DNA from 2 places in the Lysinibacillus sp. NPDC092081 genome. Region 1 is predicted to be linked to the other one. Evidence: predicted binding sites of a transcription regulator. Region 1 holds the regulator's gene; the other holds the start of a gene.
The links. Region 1 encodes LexA, which represses DNA repair genes until DNA is damaged. Its sites were predicted from a motif close to CGAACATATGTTCG; they were not measured.

Region 1 (16,598 bases):
TTAATCGGTGGGTTTTCTTTTAAATATTTCATCATAGCTTGACGAGCTAAAAAGAACCCAAGTGCCGCACCCGCTGCTAATGCGATAATTACAATAATAATCCAGCCCCATGTAGGCATACAACCAACCTCCTCCACTACAATATATACCGAGAAAAAAACTCTCCACGCTCCATTATACACCAAATATTAGCGTGTTACTATATTTTGTAGTGAATTTTACTAATGCATTGTATACTTCATTGGCTTTAGCCACCCACACTCATTATCTTGTTTATTAAATGCAATAAACCTCTCGCTCATCTTCGCAAGCATTTGGAATAGATCCAAATCAAGCATCCGTGAACCCTCACAATAAACACAAATTTTGCGTTCCACTAAATAAATTGCCATTTTTCCTTTTATAGGATGTTCTAAAAATAGAGCATTACGAGCTCTTTCTAAATGTGCATATTTGGAATCTAGTTGCGCCTCTAGCATCGTAGCTATCTCATCAAAGCGAACGGTTTCACATATATATGCAAGCTCTTTTAAGGATTTCTCGTTAGCGTCTTCACAGCCTTGCATCATTTCTAATAACTTGCGCTCTCTGCCGAAAATAAACGTTAAATGCTCTTCTTTTATTTTATATATAGAATAGGTTCTCACTAGAAATCCTCCTTCGCTCATTTCTTTTTCATAAGTATAGCTCATCCAAACTCTTTAATTTGTCAAACGAAGGAGGGATTCATCTTCTATTTTTGTCGAAAACTTTCTACTTTCGGTTCTATCAAATATTTTATGGCTATTCGAGTTTTTACAAATTTGAGCTTCTTCTAAAAATACTTAGAATATTCTCGGCCTCAAGTCCTAGAGTAAAATCAATTTCCAGTCCGTTTTAGCAAAGCTTTCTAATAGGTAATATAAAGGTATCAACGAAAGGAGCTAAAACATATGAGAAAATTTTTTCTACTAATAGGAGGCTTTATCGCAGGATGTGTTGCACTCTCTCTAACTGGACCGCTTGCAGGTCTACTATTTTCCGGATTGTTTGTAGCACTCGGCATGCACTTCTACACTTCAAGTAAATCGACATTCGGCAAAATCTTATGGTTTACAGTGGGTCTGATAGGTGTTCTATCAGCAGTATCTAATATCCCAGCAATGGTTGGTTTAGCAGCAATCGCTGTCATCTATGTTATCTATAAAAAATGGAATGGCGAAGATGTAAAAATCCCAACGATTGAAGCTAAAGAAGAAGATCCGTTTACAAACTTTGAAAAAGAATGGTCTAACTTAACAAAATAAAGGGAGCGAATTTAAATGAACTTATTTAAACGTTTTAAATATACAATTGAGGCTGATTTACATCATGCATTTGATAAGAAAGAACAAAAAAATCCAATTGCGATGTTAAATCAATACATTCGTGAGGCAGAAAAACAAACAGAGCAGACTGGTAAATTATTAGAGCGTCAAGGTCAATTAAAGGAAAAACTAGAGCAAGAATTTAAGCAAAATGCAGATTTACTAGCTAAACGTGAGGCTCAACTAAAATTAGCTACTACTAGCGGTGAGCAAGATTTAATCGATTTTGCTTCTGATGAAGTTGCTGCTTACACAGCACGTAACAATACATTACAAGCTAGTATTGAGGCAAGTACACGTGAATACTTCGAGCTTGAACGCAAATTTGAAACGATGAAACACAAAATTAAAGATATGAAAGTGCGTCAATTACAGCTTATGGGTAAAGAAAACGTCACACGCGCTCACCATCAAATGGACGGAATGATTGCTAAAAATAATAAAACCAACTTTGAAGATTTAGAATCCTATATCGATAAGCTCGCTTACCAAATCGACAAAGATCATGAAGTTACATCTTTCGAGTCTCGTCTTGCACAGCTAGAAAAAAATGTCACAGAAGACACACCAGTGCTAATTGAAAACAAATAAGAAGTTAGGGATGCCTCAATAATTGAAGCATCCTTTTTCTTTGAAAAGAGATAGAGAAAATAATATTTATGAAAAAAGTGTAAACAGAAAGTGATTTAGTCCAAATGATTAAAATATGTCTTTTTGTTTTAGGCTGTTTTCGTAAAGATTGTTGCTCTTCAACTAACGTGGCAGTTTAGCTGAAGATTAAACTTTCAGAACGATATAAAACCGCTATAGAAGAATTACACTCTCTAGCGGTTTCTTGTTTCTAAACTTAATTCAATTATAGAATTTTACTCCCTATAGATGGCTATCGGAAATTAACTAGCTACATTCCATTCATTCAACACAAAAAAGTTCAATCATTCTTTTTACATTTGCGATCAGAAGCGGAAATCGCAATAAAAGCACCTGTGAGAACAGTAATCCATAAATATAAATCCATTTTTATTTGCTCCAATCGTTAGTTTAATGAAAATATACGCTAGAGAATGATAAAAAATCTAGAAGTTGAAAGCAGCAATGATAAACAAAAAAATATGCACATTGGATTTCCTCGTAACGTATTTTATGAGGAAAGAAAGAATTTTAGTGGGAAAATACCCACCAAACTTTATAAATTATTCAATACATAAAAAGCCGCAACGTTGTCACACGATACAGCGAACTAATAAACAATATGAGGGAAGTAATAAATAAGTAATGCCATTACGTATTAAGAAAATCGGGGATTCAAACTAACGAGGCAGGTTAGTGCTTATTTATAGTAAGATATCGTATTCCAGCAGATAGATGGTTAAGCTTGTTATCGAAAACCGATTCTAGTTCTCACGTTTTTTTCTTTGGTCGTATTATAATATTATTTTATTAATAAAATATTTTTAAAGGAGTATTTATATGAAAAAATTTCTATTATATTTTAGTGTCTTATTCTGTTTGGTTTCAGTAGTAGGATGTAACGAGCAGGACAAGGCTGTAAACGGTGAATTTCTTTTAGGTAACTTTGGCGCTGATTGGAAGAAAGAAACTTATTATTTGGTTGTTCCAATTAATTGGTCAGGAAAATCACATGTCACAATAGAATCTATAAAGTTGATAAAAAAAGATGAAAAGCCTATTACATACGAGGAAGATGGTATAAAATATGAATTCTTTGGTGCGGACCCATTAAAGTCATCAGGGATATATGGTGAGTCAGATGTTGGAGAATTGAAAAATATAAAAGATTTAGAAATAGATGGTGATGGTAAAATTGTGCTTAAATTAGTATTAGGAGAAGAGGTAAATGAAGACAGTGAACGAAGAATAAAAATTAGTTTTAGTATCAACGGAAAAGAATATGAAAAAATTGTTGAATGGAAAACCCTAGAACAAGTAACTACGGTGTCAAAAAACAACTCAGTTATACCCTACAAACAATAATACAATGGTAATAAACGGTCATACGTTAGATGTGCCAAATGATAAATTTGATTTTAAAAATCAATGATACTGGCCCTTTTCTTCAAATAACGATCTTCCACGATTGTGGAAGAAGCGTCTCTGTTCTTATTAAACTAACGGGGTGCTTTAGTTAAATATTCGATTTACGAAATATCAAACATAAAAACAGAGTTGATTCTACACATTTTGTAGATTAACTCTGTTTTTATGTTTTAACAGCAACAATCTTTTAGAAAACAGCCTTGGTTTATTATCCTTATAAATCAAAAGTGCTGAAATTATTAAAAATGGTGGTATTAGCAAGTTAAAGGAAATCATATACTTTGCGTTTTTATCAATTTGAGCTTCTTCTATAGTGCTTAGAATACTCTCAGCCTCAAGACCTAGAGTAAAATCAATTCCCAGTCCGTTTTAGCAAAGCTTTCTAATAGGTAATATAAAGGTATCAACGAAAGGAGCTAAAACATATGAGAAAATTCTTTCTACTAATCGGAGGCTTTATCGCAGGATGTGTTGCACTTGCTTTAACCGGACCGCTTGTAGGTCTACTATTTTCTGGATTGTTTGTAGCACTCGGTATGCACTTCTACACTGCGAGTAAATCGACATTCGGCAAAATTCTATGGGTTACAGTGGGTCTGATTGGAGTTCTATCAGCAGTATCTAATATCCCTGCAATGGTTGGTTTAGCAGCAATCGCTGTCATCTATGTTATCTATAAAAAATGGAATGGCGAAGATGTAAAAATCCCAACGATTGAAGCTAAAGAAGAAGATCCGTTTACAAACTTTGAAAAAGAATGGTCTAACTTAACAAAATAAAGGGAGCGAATTTAAATGAACTTATTTAAACGTTTTAAATATACAATTGAGGCTGATTTACATCATGCATTTGATAAGAAAGAACAAAAAAATCCAATTGCGATGTTAAATCAATACATTCGTGAGGCAGAAAAACAAACAGAGCAGACTGGTAAATTATTAGAGCGTCAAGGTCAATTAAAGGAAAAACTAGAGCAAGAATTTAAGCAAAATGCAGATTTACTAGCTAAACGTGAGGCTCAACTTAAATTAGCTACTACTAGTGGAGAGCAAGATTTAATCGATTTTGCCTCTGACGAAGTAGCTGCTTATACAGCACGTAACAATACATTGCAAGCTAGTATTGAGGCAAGTACACGTGAATACTTCGAGCTTGAACGCAAATTTGAAACGATGAAACACAAAATTAAAGATATGAAAGTGCGTCAATTACAGCTTATGGGTAAAGAAAACGTCACACGCGCTCACCATCAAATGGACGGAATGATTGCTAAAAATAATAAAACAAACTTTGAAGATTTAGAATCCTATATCGATAAGCTTGCTTACCAAATCGACAAAGATCATGAAGTTACATCTTTCGAGTCTCGTCTTGCACAGCTAGAAAAAAATGTCACAGAAGATAACGCACCACTGCTAATTGAAAACAAATAACATGTTATAATGAAAGAAATGCGCCATGTTTAGAGGCGCATTCTTTCACGTTTTGAAATAGAGGGACCCATTCCCTCTCTTATACTCTTAGTAGAAAGAAGGGTGACCCTCTTGCAAAATTTCACAACTAATAAGCTCACATTTTGGGTACTATGCTTCTTTTTACTCGTTTTTGTGGAGCTCACAATTTTTAATAACGGTGGCGCCTTTTGTCTTTTGATTGGGGTAGGACTTCTTTATTTAAGTTTCTCGAAAAAAAAGCGTTTCTTTAAATGGACAGGAATTTTCTTTATCTCGATTGCACTCTTTACGATGTGGAGTTTACGCTTATTTATCGTCATCATTCTTTTATATATGCTCTATCAATACTTACAAAGAGAAAATGCAACCAAAGTTGTTGGTGTGGAGCTTTTCGAAAAGCTTCCCGCTACAAAGAATGAAATATTCGGTACATTGTCTGCACCAGTGGAAGCTTATAAATGGCAAGATGTCCAAATACAGCGACTTGTAGGCGACATTACGATTGATACAACACAAACAATTTTACCTGCCGGCACAAGTATTATTACGATTCGACAAGGGATTGGTAAGGTACAAATTAATATCCCATATGAAATTCCATTCCGTTTACACTATACGACCTTATTTGGTGAATTAAAGTGCCTAAATGTTGGTCCACAACGTATACTCAATGAAAGTGTAAGTTTCTCAGATGGAAACCCTGAGGATGCAAAGCGTACTCTTGTAATACATGTTGCAACATGGCTTGGGGATTTGGAGGTGCTACGTAAATGATAGCCTTTATCTCAAGAATATTTACCTTACTTTTTATTTTGATGAGCGCTGCATTCGGTCTCCTTGTCGTTGTTTGGGGAGAGCCAAACGAAAAAACATGGGAGCCCTTATGGCAACAGAATTATAATAATATCCCACTCGGTGGTTTTATTGTCGTCATTCTTTTTGCGCTTAGTTTACTGATTGCAAGCTGGATTAGTATGACTGCCCGTGCAAGAGAGGCTCAGGCAACCCGCATCGTAAAACAGCTAGTTGAACCTGATTTTGTATTACCTAAAAAACAGCCTTTACCAAAACCTTTGAAAAAAGCTTTAGTTCAAACAAGTGAGTTAATTGATACTCAACGAAAAAGCTTACAGCGCTTATCCAATGAACGTGCAGAAGCTAATGATAAAATTATTCAAGAACGCATAATTGCTGAGCGTCAACGTCTTGCTCGTGAGCTCCATGATTCTGTATCACAGCAATTATTCGCAGCTTCTATGTTACTATCCGCATTAACCGAAACCGATGAAAATGCTACAAGCTTAAAGCAGGTTGAAAAGGTTGTGCAACAGGCACAGCTTGAAATGCGCGCATTATTATTACATTTACGTCCAGTAGCTCTGCACAATAAAACACTTGCACAAGGGCTTGAGGAGCTAATTATTGAGCTGCAGCAAAAAGTATTTTTTCATATTGAATATGAGCTTGAAGAAATGTCATTATCCAAAGCGGAGGAGGACCATTTATTCCGTATTGCACAGGAAGCGTTATCGAATACGCTACGCCATGCAAAAGCTAGCGATGTTGAATTACTGCTCGTTGCCCGCGATGATTTAGCCATTTTACGTATTCAGGATAATGGCCTCGGCTTTGATGTCGAAGCCGATAAATCTACTTCTTATGGACTGCAAAATATTGCTGAACGCGCTGTAGAGATAGGCTGTACGTACAAAATTGTATCTGTGCCTGGAGAAGGTACAATTGTAGAGGTTAAAGTTCCGCTACAAAAGGAGGTTGAAGTGAATGATTCAAGTGTTAATAGTGGATGACCACGAAATGGTGCGTATCGGTGTTTCTGCCTATTTGTCAGCACAACCAGATATCACCGTTGTAGGTGAAGCTGAAAATGGTAAAGAGGCAGTGGAACGTGCTCTTGAGCTGCGTCCAGACATTATTTTAATGGATAATGTAATGCCAGTCATGACAGGAGCTGAGGCAACAGCTGAAATTTTAGCTGCATGGCCAGAAGCAAAAATTATGATGGTGACAAGTTTTTTAGATGATGACAAAGTTTATCCTGCATTAGAGGCTGGTGCAGTCAGCTATATTTTAAAAACATCTAATGCGAAGCAAATCGCTGATGCCATTCGTAAAACAATGGGCGGCGAAACTGTTTTAGAGCCAGAAGTAACATCAAAAATGATGCATCGCATGCGTCACGGCAATAGTACCCCACTGTATGAGCAACTTACCGAACGTGAAATGGAAGTATTATTGCTAATGGCTAAAGGCAAGGCAAATCAGGAAATCGCCGACGATTTATACATTGCATTAAAAACTGTAAAAACTCATGTCAGCAACATTCTAGCAAAGCTCGATGTTCAAGATCGCACACAAGCAGTTGTCTACGCCTTTCAAAACGGGCTTGCGAAGTAATTTTTTCTTGGGTCATTTGATTTATCAGTGATTATAGCTGTTTTCACAAAAAAAATACGAAACTGCATTGGTAGAAATGCAGTTTCGTATTTTTTAACCTAATCTAATCAGAAGTTCTTGAAGCTCATTTACACTGTTAACTATGTATGTTGCTTGCGCATCCGTTAATTCTTCAAGTGAGCCATAGCCATAAGTAACACCGATGGAATCCATTTGATTTTCATGTGCCCCAACAATATCGTATTTACGATCTCCAATCATTATAAATTGATCGATATTTACTCCACTAAAATGTTCACGTGCAAATGTGATGACTTCCCCTTTTGCTGAACGTGTACCATCTAAATTGCTACCTGCGACAAAGTCAAAAAAATGTTCAAGGTTGAAATGTTGCAAAATTTGTTCTGCAAATACAGTTGGTTTAGATGTCGCAATTGCTAATATGTATCCCTGATGCTTTAAATTGGCTAACAAAGCTGGAATGTTTTCGTACAGTTTATTCTCAAACATCCCTTTTTCAGTAAATCGTTCCCGGTAATCGTTAATAGCTTGCTCAATTTGCATATCATTAAATCTATAAATTTCCCGAAAAGATACTTGTAATGGTGGCCCTATAAAGCTTTCAAGTTCATCTAAATTACTTACTTCGATACGAGCCTTTTGTAATGCATATTGAACTGATTTCGTTATGCCAATTTTAGGATCAGATAATGTGCCATCTAAATCAAATAAAACTACACGATACTTTTTCATAACTAGCTCTCCTTTAAACTATTGATTGATATACGGTTGAACCAAAATCATGAATATCCTTAATGTAATCAAACCCTTCAGGTGAACCAAAGCTGTTAAATCCACGGACTGCCACAATATTTTCTTTTGGAATTACCAATAAAGCAACACTTGTATAACCAAGTAGTTGAAAGCTTCCTTGTGGTACTATTGGGCTTAACTCAGTAATTCCTTCACTCTGTTGTGGCTGAACAAACCAGAAAAAGCCGTTAGTTGGCAAGCTCTTTGGTTTAGTATTCGGGGATTGTATTGTCGTTAATAACTGTATGATTTCTTCTGGTATCATTTGTTTTCCATGTAACCTCCCTTTATCAAGATGCGCCTGCCATCACATTTATCACTTTCATACCAAAATGGACTATCATTATGTATTACATCTATATGTTGTTCGTTTTTTTCACTAAACCAATTCGTTTCAGTTAAAGACAATGTCTGAAATACTTGCTCATCCACAATTTCAGCAATTGTTTTTCCTGTGACTTTAAAAATGATTTTGGCAAGTAGTTCTACATTAATATCTCGATATGCCCAGTTATAGCCTGCTTTGAATTCCTTTATTACTTTTTCGTTTTGCCGACGTAAACCGTGAGTATGTGTTAGAAGATGTCTAATCGACACATTTGCATAGACTTTTTCATCTTTTAAATAATCACTTAGTCTATCATCTATTGAGACTATATAGTTATGATAAATCGCATATGCTACAGCAAATCCTACATAGGTTTTGCGAACTGAAGCGAGATGAAAAAGAGTATGTGGATCTACCTTCTTCGCGTCTTGTTGTTGTCCTTGCACACCAAAATATTCTTCTAGTATGGTGTGACCATGTTTATTAATAATAACTCCGCCACCTGTACAATCTAATTGTGAGAAAGTTCCCTTTACTTGAGTAAGTATAGTTTGTAGCTTCATTTAAATACCCCTTTTGCGATCATCCATCCTTTGATGGCTAAAATATTCTAAAAGCTCATACTATCATTGTATATCAAATGGGAAATAATACTAACAAAAGTCTCTATACACCCACCAGAAACCTTTTATTACCAAAATCGTTAATGTTTTTAAGGAGGTGTCATATGGATACTCGATTCACTTATAAGCATTTCGTCAATGATAATGTGTTTTCACTACTGGATCCGATTTTTGAAGTTACCCTACTTTTTGCTGTTTTACTACTCATTATTGTGATTATAAAAAAAGTATCTATTTGGTTTTGTTTACTTTTTGCAGGCCTCTCTGTCATTGTCACAGGTCAACTGCTTTGGTTTAGTGGCATTATTGCAGATGAGCTAAATTTAGGAGGAAGTACCAAGGGCTTTTTCTGTTTTGTCGTTATGCTTCTAATTCATTGTGCAGCTATTTGGATTTCTTTAGTGAAGTCCTCTAAACATGAAAAAATACCGCAGTACTCAGAGGAGATTTAACCTACTGAGTATTGCGGTATTTTATTAATTATAGCGCTTTTACCTTCGCTACAACATTTTCTACTGTGAAGCCGTATTTTTCCATTACTATTTCACCTGGAGCAGAAGCGCCGAACTTGTCAATTGCAAGAACGTCCCCATCAAAACCAGTGTATTTATGCCAGCCGAATGATGAGCCCATTTCGATTGCAAGACGTTTTGTTACAGCTTTTGGAAGAACAGATTCTTTGTAAGCTGCGTCTTGTTTTTCGAAGCGATCCATAGATGGCATTGAAACAACTGCTACATCCATACCATCAGCTTTTAGAGCTTTTTGTGCTTCGATTGCAAGTGAAACCTCAGAACCTGTTGCAATTAAAATGGCATCTGCCACTTCTTTTGTAGCAGGAGACACTGTATAAGCACCTTTAGTAACACCTTCACGTACTGTATCAATAGATGCGTCAAGTACAGGTAAGTTTTGACGAGATAATACTAAAACTGTTGGTGTTTTTTCAGATGCTACTGCTAGCTCCCATGCAACTGCTGATTCATTTGCATCAGCTGGACGAACAACAGATAAGTTTGGCATTGCACGTAAAGATGAAAGATGCTCGATTGGTTCATGTGTCGGACCATCTTCCCCTACAGCGATTGAGTCATGTGTAAATACATAAGTAACAGGAAGACCCATTAATGCAGAAAGACGTACCGCTGGACGAACATAATCAGAGAATACGAAGAATGTACCACCGAATACGTTAAGACCACCGTGAAGTGCCATACCGTTCATAGCTGCACCCATAGCAAATTCACGTACACCAAACCAAATATTACGGCCAGCATAATCGTCTGCAGAGAAATCTCCAGCATCTTTCATCGTAGTTTTATTTGACCCAGCAAGGTCAGCTGAACCACCGAAGAATGATGGTGTTTTCTTCGCAATGGCATTAATTGCATCTCCAGAAGAAGAACGAGTAGCTACTGATTTACCTGCTTCATAAACTGGTAATTCTGAAGCGAAATCCTCTGGTAATTGACCATTCATAGCATTTTCAAATTGTACTGCTAATTCTGGGAACTCTTGCTTATATGCTTCAAACTTAGCATTCCAAGCTTCTTCAGGTTGTGCCCCTTGAACTTTAGCAGCTGCTGCGAATGTATCATATGCTTCAGCAGGAATTTGGAATGGCTCGTGTGCCCATTCATAAGCTGCTTTTGTTAAAACGACCTCTTCTTGACCAAGTGGTGCACCGTGAGAAGCAGCTTTACCTGATTTGTTTGGTGAACCAAAACCGATAACAGTTTTCACTTCGATAAGTGTTGGTTTGCCAGTTGATTTTTTAGCTTCTTCGATACCTGTGTTAATTGCTTCAACATCTGTACCATCCGCAACTTTTAAATAGTTCCAGCCATAAGATTCAAAACGCTTTTGGACATTTTCTGAGAATGATTTTTCTAAATCACCATCTAAAGAAATATCGTTTGAATCGTATAAAACGATTAACTTTTCAAGTTTTAAGTGACCAGCTAATGAGATAGCTTCAGCTGCTACACCTTCCATTAAATCGCCATCGCCACAAAGTGCAAATGTATAGTGATCAACGATGTCATGTCCTGGTTTATTGTAAGTAGCTGCTAAATGGCGTTCAGCCATTGCCATACCAACTGTCATAGCAATACCTTGACCTAGAGGACCTGTCGTTGCCTCTACCCCAACAGTATGACCATATTCAGGATGTCCTGGAGTTAATGAATCCCATTGACGGAAGTTTTGAATTTCTTCCATTGGTAAGCCGTAGCCCCCAAGGTGAAGTAGGCTGTATAAAAGCATAGAGCCATGACCTGCAGAAAGTACAAAACGATCGCGGTTATACCATTTTGGATTAGCCGGATTATGGCGAAGTTGTTTTGTCCAAAGCGTATAAGCCATTGGCGCAGCCCCCATCGGTAAACCTGGGTGACCTGAGTTTGCTTTTTCAATTGCATCGATTGACAAAGTTCGGATAGCATTAATCGCTAGTTGATCCGCATGTTGAGTCATTATTTTGTGACATCCTTTCTCGTCCTATATATTGTTCTTATACAGTTTAGTCAACATTGCTTCAGAAAACAATATTTTTGTTATACTATTAACGTTTTGTTACATACTTTATAGAAATGTGTCACATTAATTTAGAAATTTATTTTTTTTCGCTTGTTTAGCTTGTTTAACTTTTTCTGGTGTTACATCATTTCCTTCAGCATCTACCACTTTTACGTTTTCAATTGTATCACGCATCGTTGCTCTAAATGTATCTAGATACTCCTTACGAAGCGCTGTTCGTTCCTTAGCTTCTGCCTCGGTTAATGTACCACTTTTAGACTTAGCAGAAAGTTCATTGATTCGGTTAATTTTTTCTTTTGATAACATAGTTACACACCTTTCAATACATATCTTAATGAATATGGTATGCAAAGTATAGCATGTTTCCCCTTAAAATGCAGTTATACCAACCTTTCTAGTACCCTTAATTTTTTGAAATAAATACCATAAATTACATGACTTTAGGAAAATACAAGTGTATAACTAATTTATAGGGTTCCAAAACTATAATCGATTTATGCTTGGAGGAATATAAATTGTTTATCAAAACGAAAAGACTATTAATAAGAGAATTTGAAATTCAAGATTGGCAAGCAGTCTATGAATATACTTCAAACCCTACTGTAATGGAGTATATTCCCGAGGGCGTTTTTAATGAGGAAGAAGCAAAAAAATTTGTTTCAGAAAATAGCGGTGAAAAAGCAAAATACTTCCCTATTATTTTACTAAGCGAAAATATTGTTATTGGTCATATTACTTTCCATCAATATTTTGGGGACCATACGTATGAGATTGGCTGGGTATTGAATCCGAACTATTACAATAATGGATATGCCTCTGAAGCAGCAAGGGCTGTACTGGACTACGGATTTAAAGAAATGAAACTTCATAGAATTATTGCAACATGCCAGCCAGAAAATATCCCATCCTATCGAGTGATGGAGAAAATCGGCATGAGACGCGAGGGTTATTTTAAAAAGTGCATCCCAAATGGAGATGAGTGGTGGGACGAATACTACTATGCTGTTTTAGATGAGGAATGGGCATAAGATACTTTCACTAGATTGCTATGTCGAGTTCTAAATCTTCGTTTTAAAATAGATGGGAGAATGATATGAAAAAGACCGCTATATTATTGTATTCCCAATTTAGTGAATATGAGTTGAGCGTAGCATTATCTATATTAATGCAAGGAAATAAACCCACTATTACTGTTGGGTTAAACGATGAAAAAATTAAAGGGGAATCTGGGTTATCTTGTATAGCCGATACACAAATAAGTGAAGTTAATCTTGACGAAATCGATAGCTTGTTGCTACCAGGGTGTATGGATATAGCGTTACTAATAAATGAGCAAGAATTAATTGATTTTATTAGGAATGCGAATGCCAAAGGAGTAATCATTGCAAGTATCTCTAGCTCTCCATCTCTTTTAGCGAAAGCTGAAGTATTAAAGAACAAAAAATATACTGTAGGATTATCACCGGAAGGTATAAATAAGTTAGGCTTCTTTGATCTTAGTCATTTCTCTGAAGACCTAGTTGTACAAGATGGCAACATAATCACTGCAAGAGGTAGAGGTTTTATACAATTTGGCATTACTTTTGGAAAAGCCCTGCATCTCTCTTTTGATGAGAATTGGTACAGAGAATAACAAAATTGCGCTAATTAATATGAAACCTTAGTTACAGTAATAGATGATATAAATGTTTTTCAACATTATAGAGAATTTATGAGGAAGAGAGGTAGAAATCGCTACTTCTCTTATTTTTTTTTGGCTACTGGATATAGTTCACTCTTAATCAAACATGGTAAATGGATTTTAGTGATTCATTCTATTCGTCGATTGGGTTCTATCCGTCACTTCGGGAGCTTACCATCACTTCTTGGTCTTTCGTCTCCATCTAGAACCTTTAAAAATTAAAAAATCAGCGGGACGACATACTCCCACTGATTAAAACGTCACTTTATTTGCCCGCTTCCCTCTTGATGTTCCCGATATCTCCTATGGACAGTGGCTTTGCTTACATCAAAGCCTAGACCTCTAAGAGTCATGGCGATTTCCTCAAAGGTGAAGCCTCGATTACGTAGCTTTACAATTTCTTCTACAGGTACATCTTTACGTTCTTGACCGTTTGGATTTCCACGATTGGATAAATTTTTTTCAGGACGATAGCCATTTTCAACTGCACGACGCATGCCACGGCGTATTTTAGCATTATGGATTCTGCGCTGGTACTCCTCTACAATTGCTAAAATTTCTAGAAGCATCGTATCCATTTCATTTAATTGTAAAGGTCCCTCGTCTCGCATAGAAAAAACATCCGTTTCAGTTTTCTGCAATAGATGCAACACTGCCATTCGAGCATTTCCACGTCCTAAGCGTGTTTCATCCTGCACGAATAATGCTTCTATTTCTTTTTCTTTAATGAAATCGAGCATTTCTAATAATCCTTCACGTTCCACATCATAGCCGCTATGCTTATCCTTAAAAACAAGCTTCACTTCGTAGCCCTGTTCTTTAGCATAGCGCATCAACTCCTCTTGCTGACGTTCTAACGAGGAACTTTGTGTCTCTTTTTCTGTACTCACACGGCAATAGACAACAGCCGATTGTTGATTATTAATCATTTTACATTTCTCGCAATTTCAATTGAATTTATAGGGTTGGGTTGGTCACCCACTACTGGAATCACTAGAGATTTACCTGCAATAATTTGTATGTTCGATAATTCATTTTCTGTTTTCACAAGCTTAATCCATTCATCCGTTTTCATTTTACCACGGTATTGATCGGCTAACGACCATAAGCTATCACCATGTGCGATTTCAATTTCTGTGTACGTTACATCGCCTGGGTCTGTTATAAAAAGGTATGCTGCAAAAAGTAGACAAGCTCCTAATAAAGTTGTAATATGTGGATTTTTCTTTAACCAGTTCATGTTTAAAACCCCTTTTCAAGAATGTTTGTTCGGAATATATGTTCTTATAATAATGCGAACAAACGTTTTTGTCAAACACTTTTCGAACCTATGTTTGCTTAAGTGTTCGCATTCTGTTATACTACTAATAAGTAGAATGATTAGAAAAAAAGAGGTGAGCAATCATGAAAAAAGTTTCGAAAAGACAAGAGGCCATATTAGAGTTCATTAAAGAAGAAGTGCGCGCAAAGGGGTATCCACCTTCTGTACGTGAGATTGGTGAAGCAGTTGGACTTGCTTCAAGCTCCACAGTTCATGGACATTTATCTCGTTTAGAGCAAAAAGGCTTGATTCGACGCGATCCAACTAAACCACGTGCCATTGAAATTCTAGAGCCAGAGGATTCTATTCAAAAGCAACATGTTATACATGTCCCACTTGTTGGGAAGGTTACTGCAGGTTCTCCGATAACGGCTATTGAAAATATCGATGAATATTTCCCACTACCAGATACTTATGGTACTAGTGAAGATCAATTATTTATGCTAGAAATTATGGGTGAATCAATGATTGAAGCTGGTATTTTAGACGGAGATTTAGTTATTGTTAAACAAAAAGCAACAGCTGATAATGGTGATATTGTCGTAGCAATGACTGAAGAAGATGAAGCTACTGTAAAGCGTTTCTTCAAGGAAAAAAATCATTTCCGTTTACAACCTGAAAACTCAACAATGGAGCCAATTATCGTAGACCAAGTTTCTATTTTGGGGCAAGTTGTAGGTCTATATCGTCGTGTACATTAAAAGTATCTCAATATTAAAATATAAAAAGAGGATTTTATGTTCACGTAAGAGCATATACCTCTTTTTCTTATCTTTTCCACTTTATTCACTAAAAAAGAACCCACTTTAAAATGGATTCTTATACTTAGCACTTGCCCTTGATAAAAAAATCTATGCTTATAAAATTTTATGCCTCTACCTTAAATTTCAAACTTGCCTTTACAAATGCAGTAAATAGTTTCTTTGATACTTCATCTCCTGCAATAGCTAACTCCTCAGGATGCCACTGTACTGCTAGACAAAATGGTAAATCTTCGTGTACTACCGCTTCAACGATACCATCACTTGATTTTGCTACCACTTCCAATTTTTCTGCTACTACGTTTATTGCCTGATGATGAAATGAATTCACAGCAATTTTTTCTTCCTCAATAATCGTTTTTAATAATGTATCAGGTGTTAGATTAACATGATGTGTAGTAACGCCTCGTGCCGCTTGTTGCATGTGCTTTATTAATTTTCGACTATGGTACTCGCTTTCAATATCCTGATAGACTGTGCCTCCAAACGCAACATTCAGTATTTGAAGCCCTCGGCAAATTCCGAGAATCGGCATTTGCCGAATATAAGCCGCTTTAATTAATGCAAGCTCTACTGTATCTCTTTCAGGATGAACCTTCCCTAATTTTGGTGTAGGTTCTGCATCAAAGAGGAATGGATGTACATCATAGCCACCCGATAGTAATAATCCGTCCGTCAACGATAAAATTTGTGCTACATCCTCTTCAACTCCAAGCGGAATTATAAGTGGAACACCCCCAGCATCAATTATACTTTTGCTATAAGCAGCATTTAATCTTGAGGACAAATCATCCTCCGCAAAAGCCGTTATACCGATAATTGGTTTCATCTTATCCCCTCCATGATCTACCAGATTCTCTCATTAACTACTTGTAAAAGCACGCTTGGTGAAGACTATTAATCATTGAAGGACTCCTCCACTGATTAATTACCAAAACCCGAGATACCAATCCATCAACGCATCCCCATAGAGATAGATGATAATAGCTGCTAGAGCAATAGAAGGTCCGAATGGTATAGGCGTTTTTCTTCCCTGCCTGCGTACCTTTAATACAACTATGCCAACAATCATGCCAATCACTGCCGCTACAAATAGCGTCAGAATTGTATGTATTGTCCCGAGTACGAGACCAAGTAAAAAGAATAATTTAATATCGCCTCCACCCATTCCACCTCTTGATAGAACAGCTATACAATATAATATGCCAAAGCCTACGACAGCACCAACTATACTGTCCCACCACGGAGACAAAGGAGATA
Region 2 (16,598 bases), 510 kb from region 1:
AAGATACAACTTCACTTTTCGAGTAATTGCTGCTGACGCTTCGCTTTCGCGCAGTAAACAATTGTAGCTGTAGATTTGCTTTCGGTACTGAAATACAATTCATCGGATTTTGGCACAATAACTCCTTGCAAAATCCGTGACATTTGTTGATGCATGAACGTTATTCACAGGCTTCAAACGCCTCTTGAATAAAAGCAAAATCTAGTATATATCTCACCTTCTGAAATAGAGATTATACGTAAAGTCAAAGGAGAATGGTATGCCAAAGGCTATAGGTATTGATGCAGGCGGAACATTGACAAAAGTTGCTTATTTAGATGAGCATAATGAGCTCGTTTTAACAACTTTCCCGTCAAATGATTTGCTAGCTGTGCAGAATTGGATTATTAATCATCCAGATATTGAGGATATTGGTGTTACGGGAGGGCGTACAGAACAATTACTGGATGTCATCAAAACAATGAAATCGATTCATTATATAGTAGAGTTTGAAGCCACATTGAAGGGCGTTCGATTTTTGTTGCATAAAGAGGGGTACTTCTTCGAGCGAAGTATGATTACTAATATTGGTACTGGTACTTCAATTCATTATATGGAAGATAATACGCATATTCGTGTTGGTGGGACAGGCGTTGGTGGTGGAACATTGATTGGATTGTCAGCGCTTACAACCGGCATCACGGATTATAATGAAATAAGAGAACTGGCCTCTAAGGGTAATCGAGAAGAAATTGATTTACTAGTAAAGGATATTTATCAAGGGATGGACACACCTATTGATGGGCAATTGACAGCTAGTAATTTTGGGAAAGTTGGTATTACAGAGTCTGTCAAACATCCAACTGAAGATATTATTGCAACTGTACAAGGGCTTGTCGGTGAGGTTATTACTACACTTAGTATTCAATATGCCGAAGAAAAAAATACTCAACATATCGTTTATATCGGTTCAACTTTAAGTAATAATGAACATCTTACACGTGTTATTGCCAATTACACACGTACGAAAAAACATACACCAGTCTTTATAAATGACCACGGTTTTTCAGGTGCAGTTGGTGCATTATTAAATATAACTGAATATACAATTGTCTAACTACAATGTACATTACTAATTAATATTAGTGATGTACATTTTTTTTATCTTCATTCAGTAGAAGAGTTCTACCTATAAAGGTGGTGAGACGAATGCAGATGTGGTTCCTTTTCAGTGAGTGTCCAAACACCTACGAAAATAGAGGAACTCAGTCTAAGAACGCCACGTCCTGTGACAACGACTGAGTGACCAACATCACGTTGGCCCAAAGCCTCCGGCGGATGTCACGGATTTTGAAAGGAAGGAATAAAGGATGTTAGCCTAAAACCTTCGCATCCTGCGAAAACGGCTAACTGACCTGCATCGGTAAAAACGCCACGTCCTGTGGCATTACCGAAATGACCAACATCGTGTTGGCCCTCGGTAAAAACGCCACGTCCTGTGGCATTACCGAAATGACCGACATCGTGTCGGCCCTCGTGCAGGCCTAGGCACAATTCAAAATCCGGACGCAATTACGCCAAGGCGAAATTGATTGGACTGGAAACCTTTTAGTAATGCCTGCAGTTATCCCCAAAGCATAAAACCTTTTATCCTGAGCACATTACATGTAGGAGGTGAATATCCGTGGCCAATAGAAACACCAATAGAAACAACAAAAACAACAATAAAACAATGAATGTTAGAACGCATAATCCTTTTGATACCTATAAAAAAATAGACCTCGATAAATCCAATAGTAATAACAATAACCCGAATGACAATCTAAATGAAGAATTCGCTGCAGAATTTGATGCGAAAGCCAAAAATAAAGATAATAAAACGAACCATAAGAAAAATCAGCAGTCCAACAAAAACAAATAACTGAAATATTGGAGGCTTAAATAATGGCAAAGAAGAATAAAACAAGCTTCAAAAAGAAAAAGAAAGAAGATACACATAAAAGAAATGATCGTGAAGAATACTCAGCAGAATTTAATCAAGTAATTCATAACAATCCTCAACAACCAAAACAATCCAGTAAAAGATAACGAAAACTGCTCCTTAAGGTTGAGAATACTTAAGGAGCACTTATTTTTTGCTGTTTTGGCTACTTTATACCAAAAGAATATGAAAGGTTGATTAACTTGCGAAAATTTTGTGTGAAACTTGGCATTTTTCTTGTATTGTTTGCTGTATTTATAAATACCCCAAAAATTACTTATGCTCAACAGGGAATACCAGCCCATGCTCAATGGGGAAAAGTAGCGATAAAAGAGACACATGCAAAATACCCTCAAGCAAAAATCCTCGATTATTTGCATGAGGGAAGCGAGGTTATTGAAGACTCCACTATTGAAAAATTTAAGCTTTGGCTAAAACAAAGTGACAAGGAATTCGGTGTAAAGGTTCGAATCAAATATGTAACCAATACAAATAAAGTAGTGAAAATTGAATTCCAAGAAACCACTCCATAAAATAAGAGGATGCCTACTTTCAGGCATCCTCATTCCGTTAGCTTTCTAGCTTTTTAATAAATTCTCGCATTAATCCAGGTAAATCTGGCCATGCATGACCACTAATTAAATTGCCGTCTGTGTGAAGATTAGCATCGATATACGTTGCACCTGCTACTTGAACTTCGGGCTTGCAGGCAATATAGGCTGTTAGTTCACGTCCTTTCAGAACTTCTGGAATGGTCGCGAAAATTTGAGCTGCGTGACATACAGCAGCGATTGGTTTATTTGTTTCAAAGAAATGGCTCACTAGTGCTGGAACATGTTCATTTAAACGAATGTATTCTGGCGCTCGTCCACCAGGAATGATGAGCCCGTCAAATCGTGCTGGATCTACTTCTGCAAAGGATGAGTGTGCTTCTAAGCCATATGCTGTACGCTCGATGTATGTATCGACACCATCGACAAAATCGTGCAATACAGTCTGTAATTTCTTTGCAGATGGTGCTGCAATCGTTACATCATAGCCAGCCTCAAGACAACGATAATAAGGATAAAAAATTTCTAAAGCTTCAACTGCGTCTCCTGCAAGTATTAATACCTTTTTCCCCATGCTTCCATCTCCTTTTATTTGTAATCTATTAGCTTAATTCGACATTTTCAAAAATTTCCCTTCTGATATTTAGTACGTCGGAGAAAATCGCTGATAAATGCAAGCTAATAGCTGATGATAATGAATCATACGTCAGTCGGCTAAGAATCATTACGCTTAAAATGCACGCCATCAAATCTTCAAACAACTTGCTTTACAACGAAAAAAATGAAGCGTATAGTACTTATTTAGCTAGGTAAATAAATTCAGGAGGACAATAACATGAATCCTATATTTCATGCTTTATTCCAAAAAAGTCGTTATTTAACGAATTGTTTAAATGAAGTACTGAAACAGCACAACTTGTATAGCTCACAATGGGCTATTTTATATTGCTTACATAATCATGGGCCAATGACATTAACACAAATTTGGAAGTATTTAAACGTTGAGGCACCAAGTATAACTAGAGCAATTACTCGACTCGAGACTTTAGGTTGGGTACTTAGAATTGATGGTGAAGATAAACGTGAAAAAATCGTTACCTTATCACCATATGCAGAGGAACATTTGCCTGCTATCACTAAAACTATCTTAGCTTTTGAGGAAGAAATGGTAGGGGCATTGACTGTCGAGGAACAACAGCAATTTATAATTTTATTGGAAAAAATGAAAGGTTGATAGACGTGCAGCAAGAGGAGAATACAAAAATATGGACGAAGCGGTTTATTAGTCTCTTTTTAACAAATATCTCGGTATTTTTTGTTTTTTATGGATTGGTAACGACTTTGCCGCTATATGCGATTGGTGAGTTGCACCAGACAGACAAGGAAGCGGGATTGTTGATATCAGGATTTTTATTATCAGCCATTATCGTTCGTCCTTTTTCGGGTAAACTATTAGATGTTTTTGGGAAGAAAAAGCTTTTAGTTATTTCAATTATAGGCTATTTTTTATGTACAGTTTTATATTTATTTATTCATCCTTTTGGACTTTTACTAGGACTACGTTTTATTCAAGGGATTTTCTTTAGTATTATTACAACAGCAGCTGGCTCTTTAGCTGCAGATATAGTGCCAGCCAATCGAAAAGGTGCAGGTCTAGGCTATTTCGCAATGTCTACTAACTTAGCAGTAGTTATTGGACCATTTATCGGTTTGCTGCTTATTCAATATTGTAGCTTCAATGTATTATTTATTGTGATGAGTATTTGTATATTAGCAGGGGGCAGCCTAGCTGTAACGATAAAAACTGATGATTTACCCAACCCTAAACATCAGGGTAAATTGACGTTTAAATTTGATGATTTATTTGAACGTCGTGCACTTCCAGTTGCGGCGATTGCTAGTTTAGTAGCTTTTTCATATTCGAGTGTTTTATCGTTTTTATCAGTCTACGCACAGCAAAAAGATTTAATGGCTGTAGCGAGTCTATTTTATGCAGTTTTTGCAGCAGCAATGCTTATTACACGTCCGTATACAGGTAAACTTTATGATACAAAAGGGCCGCAGTTTGTTATTATACCTGGTATTATACTCTTTGCTATCGGTCTTGTTATGCTTGCATTTGTCACAGGAGCAGCATTGTTTTTATTTGCAGCCATCTTTATTGGATTTGGCTATGGGGCAGTGACTACAAGCTTACAAGCAATAGCTATACAGTCTACATCACATACACGTAGTGGCTATGCAACAGCAACGTTCTTTACCATGTTTGACATAGGCATTGCGCTTGGCTCTTATATTTTAGGAATGGTGGCCGTGCAAGCAGGCTATGCTTCAGTATATCTAGCTGGAGCAGGCCTACTAGTTGTTGTCTTTATCATTTATTTAATACGTTTAGCAAAAATAAAATCGAAAAAAGTAGCACATGTATAAAGAAAAAAACAGTTGGGATTTCCCAACTGTTTTTGTTATTTACTATATACGACCATATCCAGCAAAGTGTGTTTTCCAATAAGAGCTATTGATGTTAGCAACAGAAACACCACCGTCACTTGCGCTAATCATTTGATTATTACCAATATAAATGCCTACATGTGAGATACCAGCTTTATATGTATTAGCGAAAAATACTAAATCTCCTACTTGAGGTGCACTTACTTTTTTAGTTGTACTGTAAAATCCAGCTGCTGACTTACGAGCTGTAGAAATACCAGCATTATTATATACGTAAGTGACATAGCCTGAGCAATCAAAACCTGTACTCGGTTTACTTCCACCAAATGTATATTTTACGCCTAATTGTTGTTTAGCAACTTGCACTAGGTTTGTTGGTTTAGGTGTAATTGAAACTGTTGGTTTAGGTGTAGGTGTTGATATTGTTGATGTGGTATTGAGGTTTAACTTTTGTCCAACGCGAATTGTTGAAGAAGATAAGTTATTCCATTTCATCAATGTTTGATAAGTAACACCGTACTGATTGGCAATCTTCCATAAAGAATCACCAGATTTTACTGTATAAGTTGCCGCTGATGCTGTGTCAATTGTTGAAAAAAGTACAGATGAACTGAAAGCCAATGTAGCTAATTTCAATCCCCATCTATACTTTTTATTCTTTTTCATAATATGTATCCTCCTAAAAACTTTAAAAGCTTAATATATATATGATATTAACATTGTAATATTACAATAGTATGTCAATAAAATAACATTAAGGATACAAATTATACTAATGATAATTGGAAAATATATTATTTTATGGATCATCATCAAAAATCAGGGGTGATATTTGTATACATATGCCATGTATATAAGTTATTGGATGGGGACTTGGTGATTCCTATGCGGTCCTTAATGAGCATATATTTTGTTTATTTATGAAAACGAAGATGATAAAAATGAAATATTGGGGGATATTAAGTATCTGAATGAAGTTAGGCAGATGAAGGGAGGAGACCGACTCTTTGCATAATTGATTGCAAGGGACAGTCCCCATAGTTTAATTTTTTTCTTTTTGAATTGCTTTACGTGCAAGTGCATCTGCAGCTTTATTTTGCGTATCTGGAACCCATTTAATAAAAAATAAATCGAAGCTACTCGCAAGTGTAAGTGCCTGCTCAAGATAAGGTTTAAATTCCTCATTTTTCACATATTCTTTTTCCATAGAGGCAACAACAATTTTTGAATCGGAGCGCACTGAGACTAGGTTTGAACTTAGCTTTAGTGCTTCTTCAAGGCCACGTACTAAGGCTGTAAACTCAGCAATATGATTATTGGCTTGCCCTATATACTCACTGATTTGTATATGATGGCCTTCGCCTTTAATAAATATGCCAATACCACTGGGGCCAGGATTTCCTGCACTAGCAGCATCTATATATACTTCTAACATAAAATCCCTACTTTTTGATTTAGATTTTACTTTAATTGTACATCAATAGTGCTTTTTCACAATATCTAAGTAGATGTTTAATGGAAAAACAAAATAGTTGCTTGTTCAAAATGTTCACTTCATAATAGTAAGAAGCGAAATTTGGACGTGAAAGGAGCGAGAGTTCAATTTGGATAAAGTGGCGGTTATGAAAGATATTGATGAACTGCATGATACGTATTGTGCTGATTGCTTAGTGATAAAGCAATTACGAAAAGAGCGTGGGAAACATGGAGCTCATCGTTTCTGTATTGAAGCCTGCTCAGTAGGAGAGCGACTACAATTTCTCGGAGAAGAGCTCTTGAAGGTATATAGTAAATAATGTTTTTAACATATAACAGAAATGTCTTTTCTACTGTGGCAAAGCAATCATAGGTACTTAACGGACTATGTTTAAATAAAGTAAAGCTTAATGATAAAAGTTTCATTTTTGATCAATAAATAATCATATTTACTAAATTCGATGCATAAATAACAATATGTTCGGAAAAAATTGTATTGGTTGGTTACCATAGAAAAAGCTACTTTGTTGTCGGCTCACTGCCGATAACAACTGTAGCTTTTTTCTATGTAGACTAAAATGCGCCGCACACTCCAAGATTGCTTAGAGCGTGTGGCGCTATTTTAAACATTATTTAGCTGAAGCATAGTTACTTAAGTCTTGGTAGTATTTTGTAAGAGAGGAAGCTGAAATATCGAACGTCGCTGCAATTTCTTTTACTGTCATTGATAGCGACTCGAATAGCTCTTTTTCTTGACCATATCGAATCGCGCCAGCAGCAATGGCAGCCTCTTTACGCGCAGATGGTTGTCCTTCAATTAAATAGTCCTCTAAAAGCTCTAACATAGGAGCTGTTTCTCGCTCATTTTGCTCAAGGAAATCTTTAACTTGTGTGATTACATTGCTCTCAAAGTTCGTGAATTCCTCGCCTTTATAACCATTCGACACAAGTAACTCCCAGAAGGATAAATGCTCTTCTTTTAAGAATGTACTAACCTTCTTCTCAGAAGCCTCAAAATTTTGCTTAAATTGCTCAAATACTTTTGCATGATCTTCCGGGAAGAAGATAAGCGTTGAAACAGCTAAATAATACTCTGATTTTTTTGTACCATCTGGTAAGATGAATGCAAAAACATGCATACCTTCAGGGATCGGTTTGTCATTTTCACGACGAATATAAATTTCTTCATTTGTTAACACATGTGTAGCTTTGAAATATTTTTCCTCTACAACTGACACGGAACCAATAAATAGATGAGGTTGTGACCAGTCTTCTAATACTTTTACTGTAGAAGGTCTTACCGTTTTTTTCTTTATTTTCTTTAAGTAACCTTTCCAAATAGATGGCTCTTGATGGAAGAAGAAGTCGTCTAACGCGATCGCCTCAATTAGCTCTCTTTGTAGTACGCTCTCTAATTTAGGCTGCCATGTACCTACATGTTCGATATAAGCACGAACATCTTTGCGTTCTGGATATTCTAAGTAAAATGTTTGTAGTACACGCTCTAATTCTTCAATTGCTACAGCTTCTACTGTAACTTGCTGTTTACCTTCACAACATTTTTTATATTTTTTGCCGCTACCGCATGGGCATGGATCATTACGTTTTACCATAATTAGAAACACTTCCTTTGAAAATTGTTAGTCGAATATTGCTAAATAAATTGCTTACATTTAATAATAACGGTACATTTGTACGAAGGAAAATGATAGTCTATTTAGAAATATCAAAAAATGTGGATGGACGCCCTGATTCTAGTATATGTACTAAATTACCAGCTTAGAACTAAAAAAAGAAAACCATCTACGCTTTAGAAATAGCATAGATGGTTCTCGCAATGTTTAGCCTTTGATAGCTTCCATTTCTGTCGTTAATCGTTCAAGCTCTTCTATAAGGTGACCAATGTAAGCAATCGTATCTCGAAGCGGCTGGTCTGTTGTAACATCGACACCCGCCATTTGAGCTAGCTCTACAGGTGATTTCGTACCTCCAGCTTGCAGGACTGCTAACCATTCATCTACAGCCGTCTTACCTTCTTTTAAGATCCGCTTGGATACTTGTGTCGAAATTGTTAAGCCAGCGCTATATGTGTATGGATATAGGCCCATATAATAGTGTGGTTGACGCATCCAAGTTAGCTCGGCTCCCTCAGTAATATCGACAGTGTCACCCCAGAAATCTTCTAATACTGAGCGTTTTAATTGATTTAAAACGGTAGCATTCACAGCTTCTCCAGCGTCGATTAATTCATACACTTTTCGTTGATAAGCTGCCTCTAGTAAGTGTGTGACGAAGTTATGATAATACGTTTTGGACACAATATTTGAAATTACCCAACGTTTGAAGCGAAGATCATCGTTATGGGTTAATAAATAATTGGCTAGCAGCATTTCATTCATTGTCGACGGTGCCTCGATGAAGTATAAAGAAGGACGACTGTTAAAATAAGATTGATGGGCATGTGCATTCGCAAAATGCCCTGCGTGCCCAAGCTCATGAATTAAAGTGAATACCTCATTCATACGTTCATTCCAAGACATTAAAATATACGGATGACTACCATATGGACTTGAACAGAATGCCCCAGTCGATTTTCCTTTGTTTGGTGCATAGTCAATCCAGCGTTCGTTAAACGCCTTTTCGATCATCTCTTTGTAATCCTCACCCATAACGTCTAATGCTTTTTCAACATATTCTTTTGCTTCAGCTATTGTTAATTTCGGATCATAGTCTGGATCAAGGGCGATCTTTAAATCAGCAAATGTCATTTTTTCAATGCCATTTGCTTGTTGAATAAGCTTTGCGTAACGGCGCATATGAGGTGCAAGCTCTTTTGTAATAAGATCTATTTGACGATTATAAAGTGATCGATCAACATCCTGATCAAAAAGTAAGTAATCAATGATAGAGTCAAAGCCACGTAAATCCGCCATTGTTTTTTCCTGTTGAATATGTGTGTTATAGATTTTCGCAGTGGTGTGTTGATAATCGCGTAATTTATTCGTAAATGCTTGGAATGCAGCATGGCGTACTTTTGTATCAGCGTCAAACTCCCAGTCATTTTCGTATAATACAAAACTAAGTGGATGTTTTTCGCCATTGGCCTCAAACTCTCCAAAATGCATATCTACAAGCTTTGTCGTGTTATACGTTTCATATGGTGCATAAAAAGTAGAGCTAAATGCAGCTAGTGCTTTTTCTACCTCTGGATGCAGCTGATGAGGCTTTTGTTTTAATAATTCCTCTAAATAGACTTTATAATTAGGGCTCAATGTAGCAGCTTCCTCTAAAATAGACTCATCTAGAGCTAGCAATTCACTCCGTACGAAAGAAAATGTACTACTTATTTTTCCGACTGCCGTACCATATTTTGCAGCACGCATTTGGGCTTCATTATCTGTATGATCAGCTTGATTATTTAAGCTTGCATAAGTACCAATAGGAATTATGCTTTCATATAGTGCTTCATAAGCTGTTAAAACATCAATTACCTTTTGGGCATCCGTAATTGTACCTTGATACGTGCGTTCGAAATTTTTTGCATCTTCCACAAGCTTCGCTAATTCAGGCTCAAAATCCGCGTCATTTTCAAGTAAATCTGTTAAATCCCATGTTTGCTTCACTGGTACATCTTTTCGTAATGGCAATACCTCCATTAATTAACACCCCTTTTTAAGTAAGTGATTTCATTATAACGAAACTATTTCGGAAAGTGAAATGATTATAGAGAATAGTTTTAATGTTCGTAAAAATATAACAATGATGTAGAAACCTATGTTCGTGTTAGCTATAATGGATTTAAGGTAAAGGGGGGATGTAATTATAATGCAGTTAGTTTGGGAGAAACCAGATGTGTATAAGCTTAGTCACGTAAATCAAGATAATCTATGGAAGAAGTTAATTGCGGATTTGTTTGAAGATTTTTTGTTGTTCTTTTTGCCAGACTTACATGCTGAAGTGGATTTTTCAAAGCAAGTTGAGCTTTTACAGCAGGAGCTTTTCAAAGAAATTATTGAACATCGTCAAGGGCGCAAAGTAGCTGATCAAATTGCGAAGGTTCATCTGAAAAGTGGTAAAGAGCAATGGATCCTTGTCCATACAGAAATACAAGCTGTAGATGAAGTGCATTTTGCAAAGCGTATGTTTGAGTATTTCTATCGTATCAGTGATCGCTATGGTAAAAAGATTGTGGCTATTGCTATCTTTACAAATAAGAGTACAAAAAGCACGAATCAGTATCATGAAAAATATTTTGGTACAGAAATAATGTATACTTTTAACAAGTTTGTCGTGTCAGATTTTGATGAAGAAGAATTAAAAAAATCACCGAAGCTGTTTAGTAAGGCTATCCTAGCATCTATTTATTTGTATCAGACAAAAAACAAAATGAGTCTTCGGAGCGCTTACAAAAGAGTATTACTAAGCGAAGTATGGTTATTAAGTAATGTTGAACGAACAGAAATACGTGCGCTTCTTTACTTCATTGATTATTTATTAAACCTACCAAAATCTATGTCTGAGCAGCTTATAAGAGATGTAAAAGACGAAATTAAAGGGGAGGAAGAAATTTTGCATCTATCTAAAGAAGATTTACCACCGACACTTGCTGGAGTTTTGGAATTAGAAAGGCAGGAAGGAATTGAACAAACCATTAAACAAATAATCAGTGGTTTGATTGAAACGGGTGCTGACGATGAGTGGATTGCTGAAGTTTCAAAGCTTCCAGTGACAAAGATAAAAGAAATTCGTAAGGAACTTAAATAATTAAAAAGTATTTAGAATGTTGAACGAACAGAAGTAAGTGCGTTGCTTTACATCATAGATTACTTATTAAAACTATCAAGTACTATGTCTAAACAGCTTGTAAGAGAAATGAAAGATTAAATTAGAGAGGAGGAAGAAATTTTGCATCTAAATAAAGAAGATTTACCACCGACACTTGTTGGAGTTTTGGATTTAGAGAGACTGGAAGGATTTGAGCAAGGTTTCAAGGAAGGCTTTGAGAAAGGCATGAAACAGATAATCACTGGTTTGATTGAAAAGGTGCTGAGGACGAATGGATTGCTGAGGTTTCAAATCTTCCAGTGAATAATATAAAGGAAATTCGAAAGAAACGGAAATAGACTAATTGTGTCGAAAGATAAAAATGATAATCCCGCATTAGGTTTGTTGGAAGTTTTTAACATCCGATTGATGGAATTCATTTGTTTTTAAGGAATGTCTTTATAGTGGAAAATGTTTTGGTTTGTATTTACAAATGTCCTTAAAAATTGTTTGTGTCAATGAGAAAAATGTGTGTATAGTCAGCATACTTTGCAACGCATACTAATGGCTAGAATGACTGGCACATTGGAGGAGAAATAATGACACAAAACTTAAATAAACAATTGAATAAGCTTGTCGCTACATGGTCTGTACTTTATACGAAATTGCACAATTATCATTGGTATGTTACGGGAAATGCCTTTTTTACACTACATGCAAAATTTGAAGAATTATATAATGAAACAACGTTAAATTTAGATGAAATTGCAGAGCGTATTCTTTCGAAAGATGGAAAACCAGTGGCTACATTAAAAGAACATCTTGAGCTATCCTGTATAGAGGAAGCGACAGGGAATGAGACTACAGAGGAAATGGTGGCTACAACCATTGCTGATTTCCAAAAACTTATGAAAGCTTTAAATTCAACAATGGAACTTTCGGCAGAAGAAGGGGACGATCGAACAGAGGATTTACTAAATGCTATGTACCAGTCCCTTGAAAAGCATACATGGATGTTGAAAGCCTTCCTTGGTCACAAATAACCGCAAGTAAATGATAGACAATGGGAGCTCTTAGTGAGCTCCCATTGTCTATTTTTTTGACGTTTCATAAAACTATATAACCATTGTTTCAATTCGTGAACATGTATCGCAAAGAGACAACATATATTACAGTTCGATAAAGAACGGACAAAATAGGTTTTATTTATAAATAGGTAGGGTAGATATCTAGTAAGCCATAGATTAGGAGGAATTGAACATGAAGAATGAACAAAATCCGGAAATTGAAGTGGCCCATACAAGGGAAGAAATGCTTCATATTTTAGACAGTATGCGATTAGAAGCATATCAAATAGAGGACATTCACGTTATAGCAAAGGATCCGAGCCATTTTGAGGATGTAAAATGGGATCATAATGTAAAAACACATGAGGTAGGGAATTGGATGGATCATTTTAAATCATGGTTTACCGGTGAATCGGCTGTAACAGAGGGAATAAAGCGATTTGATCTTACAGAAGGACAAACAGCTTACTATGCCCATCTCGTAGAACAAGGTGTTATTGTATTATTGACTGAGCAGTCAATTGCATCTAAGACAACATAATCAGATGATTGCTAGTCGTCTTGATTCACGTGTTAGATGGAGATTTTCCTCTCAAAAAATACGTGAGCGTTTAAATGCAGAAGTAAAATATATATTTAGAATAAACAGAGTGAGTGCACGTGCATCACTCTGTTTTTTGCATAGGGAGGACTCAAAGCTGTTTAATGTACAGCTTTTTCATGTTCATGTTTTTTAATAAAGCGTAATACATGGAGATGCTCTAATTGAGCAACAAGGTTACCCAATAGAATAAAGCTACCACCTATAATTAATTTTATTGTTATTCCTTCCCCGATAAACATCATGGCAAACATCGCTGCAAAAATGGGTTCTAAGGAAAATATTAGTCCTGTATGTGTAGCAGAAGTAAACTGTTGTGCAACAGTTTGACCTACGAAGCAAAATGCACTGCAAATGACACCGAGTCCTATAATAGCAATCCAAGAAGTCGTTGAATTTGGAAGTGATGGTGTTTCGAAAATTAATGTTAAAACGAGTGCATAAAGTCCAGCAAAACCGAGCTGGTAAATGCCATAGGAAATTGATTCAACGCTCCGTGTAAATGTACTGTTTAACAGTAAGTAAATCGAATAACATAGTGCAGCGATGGCTACTAGAATATCCCCTTTTTGAAAGGTAAGTGAGCCATGAACAGTTAACACTGTAATCCCGATCATTGTGCAAACAATCGCAAAGCTAACTGCTCTTGAAGGTAGTTTCTTTTCAATAAAACTGCTGAAAATAGGTACTAAGACAACTGTTAGACTTAAAATAAATCCAGCATTTGATACCGATGTTGTTGCTAGTCCATATAAGCTTAGAACGAACACAATGAATAGTAGAAACCCTTGAATAGCTGCATATTTTAAAGTTTTAGCATTGACCTTAATCATGCGTTTATAAAAGATGATACCTGCTGCGAAAAATGCGATGATACAACGCAATGCCACCACATTATAAACCGCCAATGTTTCAAGCCCCATGACCATAAAGGTATAAGATAATCCCCAAAACATTGTCACTATAACCATTAATAAATTTGCTTTTCCTTGGACACTCATTATGCTCACCTACATTCTGTGTACTAAAACAGTTTTCATACTAAAATTTACTATATATCTTGTATTGTGATTAGTAAAACGAATGTTTATAATAATTAGTATTAAAAAAATTCATGTATATAGAGGACAAGCCAATGAGTTTAGTCAAATATGAGATTTTGAATAAAGTGGCTGAGGTAGCTAGCTTTACAAAAGCAGCAGATGCATTAGGGTTAACCCAATCTGCTGTAAGTCATGCTGTTTCAAGTTTAGAAAAGGAGTTCGGCTTTGCACTCATTCACAGAAGTCGAGCAGGTGTCACGTTAACGAGTGAAGGAGATACAATGCTAAGGGCAATGAGACATGTCCTCGATGCAGAGGAACTGTTAGAGCAAGAAGCAGCACATATACTTGGTGTTACTCGTGGGAAAGTGCGAATCGGTGTAATTTCAAGTATTTCTTCAAACTGGATGCCTGAAATTGTTCGTATTATGGACAATCAATTTCCTGGTATTCAAGTTGAATTACGTGAGGGAGATTATTATGAAATTGAACAATGGCTATTAAGTGGAGAGGTTGATGCAGGATTTCTAAATGGTCAAAAGTCTAAGCAATTTCGGTATACTGAACTACAGCAGGATCCATTGCTGTGTATTGTCTCCGATAAAAGTCCGCTTTATGATAAAGCAGAAATTGATATTGTTGAACTAGAAGATTTGCCATTTATCATGACTTCATATAAAGGGACAAATGATGTGAAAGTACTGTTAGAGCAATATCACGTGAAGCCAAATATTCGCTTTGAATTATCGGAAGAGGTAGGGATTATTTCGATGATTTCTCACCAGCTTGGAATTAGTATTTTACCAAAATTAGTGATAAATAACTTGCCACCTACGATAAAAGCCATACCTTTAAAACAAGGTGGCTATCGCACAATTGGATTAGCTATGAAACACCAAGCATCACCAGTAACGAAGAAATTTGCGGAGATATTAAGCTCCTGGTTAAAAGAACAAAATATGAAATGATTTTTTTTGGAGAGCAACATGCTCTATAAAAACAACATTGAAGCATCACATAGCATTACGTTAAAATAGTATTTGTATATTTTCAAGAAAAAAGGTGAGTGTATGGGGACATTACGAGGTAAGACCGTACTCATTACAAGTGGGGGAACACTTGAAAAATGGGATCGTGTGCGTGGGCATACGAATTTATCGAAAGGGTCGATGGGCTGTTATTTAGCTGAAGCGGCACTAGAGGCTGGGGCAAACGTATTGTATATGCATGGTTATTTCGCACAGCTTCCGACGAATAAAGATAAAATGCGTACCATTCGATTTGAAGGCATTGAAGATTTAGGCGAGAAAGTTAGACATGCTATTCAGGAAGAACAGGTGGATATCGTTATTATGGCAGCTGCAGGTTCTGATTGGCTCATTGACAAAGTGTATGACCAATGTGGGAACTTAATGGAGGAAGCAGGTAAAATGCCATCTGATGAGCCACCTATCATTCACTTTAAAAAGGCACCTAAAATTTTAGGTCAAATAAAAGGGTGGCAGTCGAAAGTTACTTTAGTGGGCTTTAAACTTGAGGCAACAGATGATGAGGAATTTTTACTGTCCCGTGCACGTCTACGAATGGAATCGGCCAACGCTCAATTTATGGTAGCTAATAGCTCACAGTCTTTATATGGTGGGGATGAGCCACACTGGATTGTACCGGCTCAAGGCGAACCGCTAAAGATTATGGGCAAGCAAAAGACAGCGAAAGCATTAATGGATGTTTTACAAAATGATTAAAACAAAAACTGTGTAGAGGTAAATATTTCTACACAGTTTTTGTTTTTTTGTACTATGAAGACTGGTGATACTTATTGGCAAAAAAAAATAAACGAAAAAATACTTCCTTTTTCTCAATTACATAGTATTCAGCTAGGTTTTATAATATTTATATTGACAATAGGTTTTCTGAATTATAGAATTATTTCCAAGAAACGTAATACTCTTATCTAAAGAGGTGCAGGACTTGGTCCAAAATGAAGCTTCGATAACAAATAGTGTAGGTCAAGTCTAATAGAGCTACCTAAGAGATAAGAGAGCTATGATTGACGTGTTGGTCTCTTTTGTACAAAAAATATGGTAAAAGAAGGTGTGTATCGGATGACTCAACAGGTAAAGGTAGATGACAAAAAACTAGAGGCAATTGCAAAGGCAATTCAAAATTTGGAATTTGGAGAAGTACACGTTACGATTCAAGATGGTGTCATTGTGCAAATTAACAGACTTGAAAAGCAAAGATTTCCACAGAAAAAGTAACCGATATGACGATAGTTGAACGGATGTTTGGAGGCCACAGAAATTATTTCCTTGTGGACATTTTTTTGTTTAGGTACTGCTAAGTGGGCTATTCTTAATAGTGATTTTGAAGGTGCTTTTCATTATATTACTCCTAGAATTACTTTTCATCAACCAAACTTAATATTTCGATAAAGGGCTGGAGAATACGACAAAAAACAGGATGATTACGATGAATCACCCTGTTTTTGCGTATATTTTCCTTGCAATAGCCTATTCATAAAAACTTTTTGGGATTTCACCAATATGTCTGCGATGATACAGTAAGGGCTCCTTCTGTGAATCATCAATTTCTAGGACCTGCCCAATAAATATCGTATGATCTCCAGCATCAATTTGCTGAGATATTTTGCATTGCAAAATGGCTGCAGTATCATGCAAAACT

Region 2: ACIQLB_RS00175 (RpnC/YadD family protein) is a predicted target of LexA. The motif match lies at 10,206-10,219, and genes of this name have one in related genera.

Annotation. Positions count from the first base shown of each region.
Region 1 is NZ_JBIVRU010000001.1:543,711-560,308, forward strand. It holds gene ACIQLB_RS02840 (YneF family protein) at 1-119, opposite strand, end outside; gene sirA (sporulation inhibitor of replication protein SirA) at 222-647, opposite strand; gene ACIQLB_RS02850 (lmo0954 family membrane protein) at 933-1,286, shown strand; gene ACIQLB_RS02855 (PspA/IM30 family protein) at 1,302-1,937, shown strand; gene ACIQLB_RS02860 (hypothetical protein) at 2,817-3,341, shown strand; gene ACIQLB_RS02865 (lmo0954 family membrane protein) at 3,830-4,183, shown strand; gene ACIQLB_RS02870 (PspA/IM30 family protein) at 4,199-4,837, shown strand; gene liaF (cell wall-active antibiotics response protein LiaF) at 4,940-5,632, shown strand; gene ACIQLB_RS02880 (sensor histidine kinase) at 5,629-6,666, shown strand; gene ACIQLB_RS02885 (response regulator transcription factor) at 6,641-7,273, shown strand; gene ACIQLB_RS02890 (HAD family hydrolase) at 7,367-8,026, opposite strand; gene ACIQLB_RS02895 (hypothetical protein) at 8,040-8,351, opposite strand; gene ACIQLB_RS02900 (serine hydrolase domain-containing protein) at 8,348-8,977, opposite strand; gene ACIQLB_RS02905 (hypothetical protein) at 9,142-9,489, shown strand; gene tkt (transketolase) at 9,518-11,512, opposite strand; gene ACIQLB_RS02915 (DUF896 domain-containing protein) at 11,639-11,881, opposite strand; gene ACIQLB_RS02920 (GNAT family N-acetyltransferase) at 12,091-12,603, shown strand; gene ACIQLB_RS02925 (DJ-1/PfpI family protein) at 12,669-13,208, shown strand; gene ACIQLB_RS02930 (YneB family resolvase-like protein) at 13,517-14,185, opposite strand; gene yneA (cell division suppressor protein YneA) at 14,182-14,496, opposite strand; gene lexA (transcriptional repressor LexA) at 14,661-15,278, shown strand; gene ACIQLB_RS02945 (gamma-glutamyl-gamma-aminobutyrate hydrolase family protein) at 15,445-16,167, opposite strand; gene ACIQLB_RS02950 (prepilin peptidase) at 16,267-16,598, opposite strand, start outside.
Region 2 is NZ_JBIVRU010000001.1:28,737-45,334, reverse strand. It holds gene coaW (type II pantothenate kinase) at 260-1,096, shown strand; gene ACIQLB_RS00235 (hypothetical protein) at 1,321-1,533, opposite strand; gene ACIQLB_RS00230 (hypothetical protein) at 1,664-1,900, shown strand; gene ACIQLB_RS00225 (hypothetical protein) at 1,924-2,067, shown strand; gene ACIQLB_RS00220 (DUF3889 domain-containing protein) at 2,179-2,493, shown strand; gene ACIQLB_RS00215 (DJ-1/PfpI family protein) at 2,531-3,085, opposite strand; gene ACIQLB_RS00210 (MarR family winged helix-turn-helix transcriptional regulator) at 3,347-3,745, shown strand; gene ACIQLB_RS00205 (MFS transporter) at 3,751-4,941, shown strand; gene ACIQLB_RS00200 (C40 family peptidase) at 4,984-5,628, opposite strand; gene ACIQLB_RS00195 (ribonuclease HI family protein) at 6,005-6,397, opposite strand; gene ACIQLB_RS00190 (zinc-finger domain-containing protein) at 6,567-6,758, shown strand; gene ACIQLB_RS00185 (SEC-C domain-containing protein) at 7,068-8,051, opposite strand; gene pepF (oligoendopeptidase F) at 8,280-10,094, opposite strand; gene ACIQLB_RS00175 (RpnC/YadD family protein) at 10,264-11,202, shown strand; gene ACIQLB_RS00170 (hypothetical protein) at 11,344-11,526, shown strand; gene ACIQLB_RS00165 (Dps family protein) at 11,802-12,245, shown strand; gene ACIQLB_RS00160 (general stress protein) at 12,463-12,810, shown strand; gene ACIQLB_RS00155 (DMT family transporter) at 12,972-13,871, opposite strand; gene ACIQLB_RS00150 (LysR family transcriptional regulator) at 14,006-14,881, shown strand; gene ACIQLB_RS00145 (phosphopantothenoylcysteine decarboxylase domain-containing protein) at 14,984-15,658, shown strand; gene ACIQLB_RS00140 (YezD family protein) at 16,019-16,174, shown strand; gene ACIQLB_RS00135 (flavin reductase family protein) at 16,427-16,598, opposite strand, start outside.